One region of the Streptomyces sp. NPDC059909 genome, then DNA from elsewhere that is predicted to be linked to it. Evidence: riboswitches for the same ligand, from Rfam matches in the RefSeq annotation. Region 1 holds a riboswitch; each other region holds the start of a gene.
What was found. A riboswitch is a leader RNA that binds a small molecule or an ion and turns the genes downstream of it on or off. The one in region 1 is predicted to bind cobalamin.

Region 1 (2,255 bases):
GAACTCGGGGACCGCGACCTGGCTGGCGGCGTCCAGCGGGGACAGGCCCTCGTCGTTCTCCTCCCACGTGCTGCGCGACCCGGTCAGGCACAGAGCCTGCAGGACGGGCACGTCGAGCGCGGCGAGTGCGCCCGCGTCCCAGGACTCGTCGTCGCCGCCGGCCTGCGCCTCGGCGGGCCTGGTGCCGCCCGCGGCGAGGACGGTGGTGACGATGGCGTCGGCGCCGCGCAGCTGGTCGAGCAGCTCGGGCTCGGGGGCGCGCAGGGACGCCACGTACAGCGGCCTGGCCTGACCTCCGGCGTCCTCGACGGCGTCGCAGAGGGCGCCGACGAAGGCGGTGTTGCCGCTCATGTGGTGGGCGCGGTAGTAGAGCACGGCGACCGTGGGGCCGGTGGCGCCGCGCGGGGTGCGGTCGAGCGGTCCCCAGGTGGGCGCCGGGGCCGGGGGTTCGAAGCCGTGGCCCGTGAGCAGGACCGTGTCGGACAGGAAGCGGGCGAGCTGCTCCAGGTTGGCCGGGCCGCCGTGCGCGAGGTACGCGTGCGCCTCGGCCGCGATGCCGATGGGGACGGTGGAGGCCTCCATCAGCTGGGCGTCGGGGGCCTGTTCGCCGGTGAGGACGACCACGGGCCGCTCCTGGGCGAGCAGCAGGTCGAGGCCCTCCTGCCAGGCGCGGATGCCGCCCAGGAGGCGTACGACCACGAGGTCCGTGCCGTCGAGGAGCTCGGGCAGCTCGTCGAGAGGGAGGCGGGAGGGGTTGGCGAAGCGGTACCGGACCGGGCCCGCGGCCGCGCGGGCGCTGAGCAGGTCGGTGTCGGAGGTCGACAGCAGCAGGATCGTCGCGTGCGTCATCGCGTGCGCAGGCCTTCCTCGGGGTGTCCGCGCCCCGGGTGGTCGTAGGACGGCGGGAGTTCCTGACTCACCGGGTCCGCGTGGACGAGGCCCGGTTCACAGTGGCGGGACCGCGCCGGATTCTCACCGGGCTTCCTCCCTAGGGTCCTGGGACCCTGTGCCGTCTGCATAGTAGAGGCTGCCCCTGCCGCGGGGGCGGTCACCTCGAAGGACGCCCGGAGAAGGCGGGCAGGGACGTGGGTATGCTCGCCGCCATGCCGCCCACACCGCCAACACCCCCGGACCGGGGCGAACCCCGCATACGGGACCGGGGTGATGCCTGCCCGGGTGCGCTGCGACTGCACACGGCGGACGACGGGAAACTGGCCCGACTCCGCCTGCCTGCAGGTCTTTTGACATCACGTCAACTATCCATCTCGGCCGACGCGGCGGAGGCGCTGGGCGACGGCGCCCTGACCATCACCTCCCGGGGAAACGCGGAGCTGCGCGGCCTCGGCGAAGGGTGCGGGGCGGAACTCGCCGAGCTGCTGCGGGAGGCGGGGCTGCTCCCCTCCGACACCCATGAGCGGGTACGGAACGTGGTGGCCTCGCCGCTGGCCGGACTCGACGGACTCGGCTGCTCCGACGTGCAGTTGTGGGCGCGCGAGCTGGACGCGCTGCTGTGCGCGAACGCCTGGGCGGCCGGGCTGTCCGGGCGTTTCCTGTTCGCCCTGGACGACGGACGTGGAGACGTGGCGGGGCTCGGCGCGGATGTGACCTTGCTCGCAGAGCCGGAGGGTGCGGCCGTCGTACGCGTGGGGGACCGGGCGTACCGCGTCCGCGCCGCCGACGCCCCGCGGGCCGCCCTCGCCGCCGCCGAGGCCTTCCTCGTTGCGGCGGCCGCGGCGGGCACGGGCGCGTGGCGGGTGCGGGAGCTGCCCGCTGGGCAGGACATGGCGGTGGGGACGTATCTGGAGCGGGCGGGCGTCACCTTTGGAGCCGGTCCGGCGTTCGAGGACGAACACACCGGTCCACTGGACGGTACCGGCGTGCTTCGAACCCCGCCCGTAGGGCGAACCGGGTCCTGGACAGGGCCCCGGCCCGGCGTCGTCGAAGGGCCCAACGGCTGGGCCCTGTCCGTCGCCGCGCCGCTCGGGCGGCTCACCGTCGCGCAACTGCGCGCGCTGCTCCCCGCGCCCGGCGGCCACGTACGCCTCACCCCCTGGCGCGGGGTCGTCCTGCCCGGGTTCGGGAGCCGGGACGCGGCCGAGGCGCGGCTGCGGCAGCTCGACGACGCCGGGTTCATCACCGGCACCGGCTCCCCCTGGTACGGCGTCGGCGCCTGCACCGGCCGGCCCGGGTGCGCCAAGTCGCTGGCCGACGTACGGGCGGACGCGACGCCGGGCGACGGCGGCGGCCTGCCCGTG
Region 2 (2,255 bases), on a different contig from region 1:
ACGTCGGCCGGTGAGAACAGCGACCAGTCGGCGTCCTCCTGCACCCGGCGCATGAACTCGTCCGGAATCCAGTGCGCCAGGTTGAGGTTGTGCGTACGCCGCGCTTCCTCGCCCGTGTTGTCGCGCAGCTCCAGGAACTCCTCGATGTCCGCGTGCCAGGTCTCCAGGTAGACGCAGGCCGCGCCCTTGCGACGGCCGCCCTGGTTCACTGCGGCGACGGAGGAGTCGAGGGTCCGCAGGAACGGCACGATGCCGTTGGAGTGCCCGTTGGTGCCACGGATCAGCGAACCGCGGGAGCGGATACGGGAGTACGAGAGTCCGATCCCGCCGGCGTGCTTGGAGAGCCGTGCGACCTGGTGGTAGCGGTCGTAGATGGAGTCGAGCTCGTCCAGCGGGGAGTCCAGCAGGTAGCAGGACGACATCTGGGGATGGCGGGTGCCGGAGTTGAAGAGCGTGGGGGAGGAGGGCAGATAGTCCAGCCGGCTCATCAGCGCGTACAGCGAGGCGACTTCGTCGAGGGCGCGCAGGGAGTCGTCCTCGGCGAGGCCGGCGGCCACGCGCAGCATGAACTGCTGCGGCGTCTCGATCACCTTGCGCGTGATGGGGTGCCTCAGGAGATAGCGGCTGTAGAGCGTGCGCAGACCGAAGTAGCCGAAGCGGTCGTCCGCGGCGGTGTCGATCAGGGCGTCGAGCCGGGCGGAGTGGGTGCGGACGAACGCGGCCGTGCGGTCCGCGATCAGGCCCTCGCGGTGGCCGACGGCGATGGAGTCGGAGAAGGCGGCCGCCCCCTGTGAGGCCGCCTCCTCCGTGATCGTGAGGCTGAGCAGCCGGGCCGCCAGATGCGAGTACGCCGGGTCCTCGGAGATCAGCCCCGCGGCCGCCTCGGTCGCGAGCTCCCGCAGTTCGGCCTCGTCCGAGCCCGCGTGCCGGCCGCGCAGCGCGGCGGCGGCGACCCGGCCCGGGTCGGTGTCGGGGAGTTCGGCGGTGAGGTCGGTCAGGGTCCGCAGCAGCGCGGTGCCTGGACCGTCGGCTCCGTCGGCACGCTGCGTTGAGGCAGGATCGGGCGGCGCGATGGTCACGGGGTGCTCTCCCTCGCTCGGCTCGGGGCCGGCGGGGGCGCTCGGGGCACGGGCGCACGCCTGTGGGGGCAGGTGCGCCGCGTCCACCGGCCTTTTCCGCGAGGCCCGGACGTCTCGGCACCCGGGCCGGACGGTCCGGGTGCGCCGTCGGCAGGTCCTTGGACTCGCGGGCGCGCGCAAACGCACACCGGCACACCATTGCGGGACAGTTCCGGATTCGCACCGGATTCCCCTGTGGCGACAGCGAGCATGAGCATACATGTGGGGGCGGGGAGTTGCGTCACCCCCCACATGTTGTGTCGCGAGGGCCGTTGGAGCGCTGGAGCTATGAGCGCCGGAGCTCCAGGGCGTACGTCAGCAGGGGCAGCATCCCGGGGATCGGCTCCCAGTCCCGCTCGGGGGTCCGTACGAAGCCCAGGCGCTCGTAGATGCGGTGCGCGGTGTGCATGGTGCGCTGGGTGGACAGCACGAGGCGTACGCAGCCGTCGGTGGCCCGCGCCCGGTCGACGCACGCCCGGACGAGTGCCTCGCCGGCACCCCGGCCGCGCCCCTCCCTCGCCACGTCGAGCATCCGGAACTCGGCCTCGCCCGCGCGTGCGATGTCGGCCCATGGTCCGCCGGACGCGACGTACGTCACCCCGCCGAGCACCTGCCCCTCCGCGCTCGCGGCGACGAGCACCTCGGCGTCCGCGGCCCGTGCCGCCACGTCCCGCAGGACGTGCAGATACTCGTCGCTCTCCCCGAAGTCGAGCAGCCCGTCCCCGAGATACGCCTCCGCGGTGATGGCGCCGAGCACGTCGTACTCGGCGGGTTCGGCGCGCCTGATGATGAAGTCCATACCGGTCAGTCTTCCGCACCGGTACGACAGCGGTTCGGGGGACGGGGGCGCCTGCGGCGGAGCCGTACATCGGGCACTGCCCCGCCCCGCCCTTTCCTGAACTGGGGCTCCGCCGCAGACCCCGTATCCGGGGGCTCCGCCCCCGAGTCCCCTTCCCCGATGCCCTGGCGGGCGTGTGGGGGGGCTCATTCGAGCCCGTCCGGCGTTCGAGGACGGACACGCGGGCGGACCGTGCGGTACCGGGCACGTCCCTGGGGGTCCGGGGCTTGCCCCGGCTCGGGCAGGTGCCGCGAAAAAGCGATCGGCGCAGGCTCGTCGAGCCTGCGCCGATCGCCGGC
Region 3 (2,255 bases), on a different contig from region 1:
CTGGGCCTTCGCCTACAACGTGGCGGCCCTGCCACTCGCGGCCGCCGGCCTGCTCAACCCCATGATCGCGGGCGCGGCCATGGCCTTCTCGTCCGTCTTCGTCGTCGGCAACAGCCTGCGCCTGCGCCGCTTCCGCGCCGCCGGCTGACCGCCGTCGCCCGCCCGTTCCGCAGGCCGGCGAAGCGACAGGGACCCGCCGGGCGCGCCCCCGACGGGTCCCTCGCGCGCGTCTCCCCCGCGCGTCAGTGCGCCGGAGCCGACGCGGATGGTGCTGCCGGGTCCGCCGAGGCCGGCCGCTGCGCGGACCGGGGTTCCAGGACCCGTTCCGCGAGCGGGCCGAGGATCAGCCCCAGGGCTGCCCAGAGCAGGGCCTGGACACCCAGCGAGGCGAGCCGGAACTCCCACAGCACGGCGGCCGGGAAGTGCTCGGGGAGCGCATCCCCGGCCGGGAGGAAGGCCATGGCGACCCCAAGGACCGCCGCGAAGGCGGCACTTGCGGCCACCGCGGCGTTCCAGGTGCCCCAGCGCCGTGCGAGGCTCCGTCCGAACAGCAGCGCGCCGATCGCCAGCAGCACGCTCAGGGCGATCATCAGGAAGAACAGCGCGGTGCGCTGGTTGAGGGTTGCCGGGTCGCCGACGGCGGGCGGGTTGGCGGGGTACTTCAGGAAGGGCACCAGAGCGACGGTGACGAAGCCGCCCAGGGCGACCAGGGCCGCGGTGGCCCTGGCGCCGAAGCGGCCGACGCGGCCCAGCGCGAAGCAGAACGCCAGGGCGGTGATACCGCCGAGTGCGATGCCGTAGACGAGGGCGGCCGTGGCCAGTCCCGCGGTCGACTGCACCGCACGGCTGACCAGCTCCTCTTCGCCGTGCTCATGGGAGTGCGCGGACTCGAAGGCGATGGCGGCGTCCACACTCGGCTCGCCCACCACGTAGGCGAATCCGAAGGCGACCAGCCCGGCCAGGACACCCGCGATCATGCCGCGCACCAACAGGGCGCGTACGGTGACGGAGTTCATCTTGGTTGCGTCCGTCCCGTATCAGTGGCAGGGGAAGCCCAGCAGGTGCCGGCCGTCGTGCACCCACTCGTGGACGCTCTCGCCGGAGAACACGGAGAAGGCGCCCTGCTCGGCGCCGACGAAGTACAGCAGCACGAGCATCAGCAGGCCGAAGAAGGCGGCCCAGGGCAGAATCGCCCGGACCGGCAGCTTCGCCACGGAGGGCGGAGCAAGGGGGACAGGGGTGATGGCGGACTGAGCCACGGCGTACCTCCTCGGGAACACGCGTCCCGCATTGTGTGGAGCACATGACGACGGCAACGGGTCTGACTCACCGGACAGCCCCTCCCGCAGGGGGAGTTGCCGCTCGGCACACAGTGGCGCGACCGTGCCGGGTTTCCACCGGGCTTCCGTGTGCGCCGTCGTCCTTTCGGAGCAGAGGGTACAGGCGGCGGTACGGACCGTCGATACCGCCCATGACCAGGTGACCTGTGACTCTCGGCACCCCTGGCATCATCACGCGCATCACACCCGCACGCCCCAGGGGGGCGGACCACGCGGGAACGACGACGGGGAGGTATTCGGCCATGACGATCCGGCTCACACTGCTGTGCGCCGCCGCGGGCCCCGCGGTGCGGGAAGCCCGGTTCGGCGACGGCCCGCTGGACGAGCGGGGCGCGCGCGAGGCGCGTACGGTGGCGGGCGCGCTGCCCGCGGCGTCGCTGCACTACCGTGCGCCCTCGGTCCGGTGCGAACAGACCACCGGGGCACTGGGGTTCACGGCGGCGACCGTCGAACCCGCATTGCGCGACTGCGACTTCGGGCGCTGGAGCGGCCGCTCACTGGAGGACGTGGCCGCGGAGGAGTCCGACGGAGTCGCCGCCTGGGCGACCGATCCGGCGGCGGCGCCGCACGGCGGGGAGTCCGTCACGGCCCTGCTCCTGCGCGTCGCCGACTGGATGGACGGCCTGCCCGAGGACGCGGGCCGCGTGCTCGCCGTCGCCGAACCCTCCGTCGTACGCGCCGCGACCGTGCACGCCCTGGGCGCTCCCCCGGCCGCCTTCTGGCGCGTCGACGCGCCCCCGCTGTCCCTCGTCACGCTCACCGGGCGGGCGGGGCGCTGGAACCTCCGGCTGAACGGGCCGGTGGCCTAGCCTCGTCCTTTCACGCGGCCGGCCGTCCGAGGGGTGATCAGGAGAGCGTGCTGGGCGGAGTCCGATCGGGAGACGGCTTCCCCTACTTGAGTCGAGCCGGCGTCGG

Region 2: linked by a shared signal. The riboswitch ahead of ACFV9O_RS23485 (ribonucleoside-diphosphate reductase subunit alpha) and the one ahead of cobN (cobaltochelatase subunit CobN) in region 1 are both predicted to bind cobalamin.
Region 3: linked by a shared signal. The riboswitch ahead of ACFV9O_RS36810 (CbtB domain-containing protein) and the one ahead of cobN (cobaltochelatase subunit CobN) in region 1 are both predicted to bind cobalamin.

What each region holds. Positions count from the first base shown of each region.
Region 1 is NZ_JBHWKX010000001.1:318,516-320,770, reverse strand. It holds gene cobN (cobaltochelatase subunit CobN) at 1-849, opposite strand, end outside; cobalamin riboswitch at 887-1,023, opposite strand; gene ACFV9O_RS01495 (cobalamin biosynthesis protein CobG) at 1,104-2,255, shown strand, end outside.
Region 2 is NZ_JBHWKX010000035.1:47,859-50,113, forward strand. It holds gene ACFV9O_RS23485 (ribonucleoside-diphosphate reductase subunit alpha) at 1-1,079, opposite strand, end outside; cobalamin riboswitch at 1,211-1,343, opposite strand; gene ACFV9O_RS23490 (GNAT family N-acetyltransferase) at 1,405-1,917, opposite strand.
Region 3 is NZ_JBHWKX010000110.1:4,835-7,089, reverse strand. It holds gene ACFV9O_RS36820 (heavy metal translocating P-type ATPase) at 1-148, shown strand, start outside; gene ACFV9O_RS36815 (CbtA family protein) at 243-1,016, opposite strand; gene ACFV9O_RS36810 (CbtB domain-containing protein) at 1,038-1,259, opposite strand; cobalamin riboswitch at 1,294-1,476, opposite strand; gene ACFV9O_RS36805 (histidine phosphatase family protein) at 1,583-2,149, shown strand.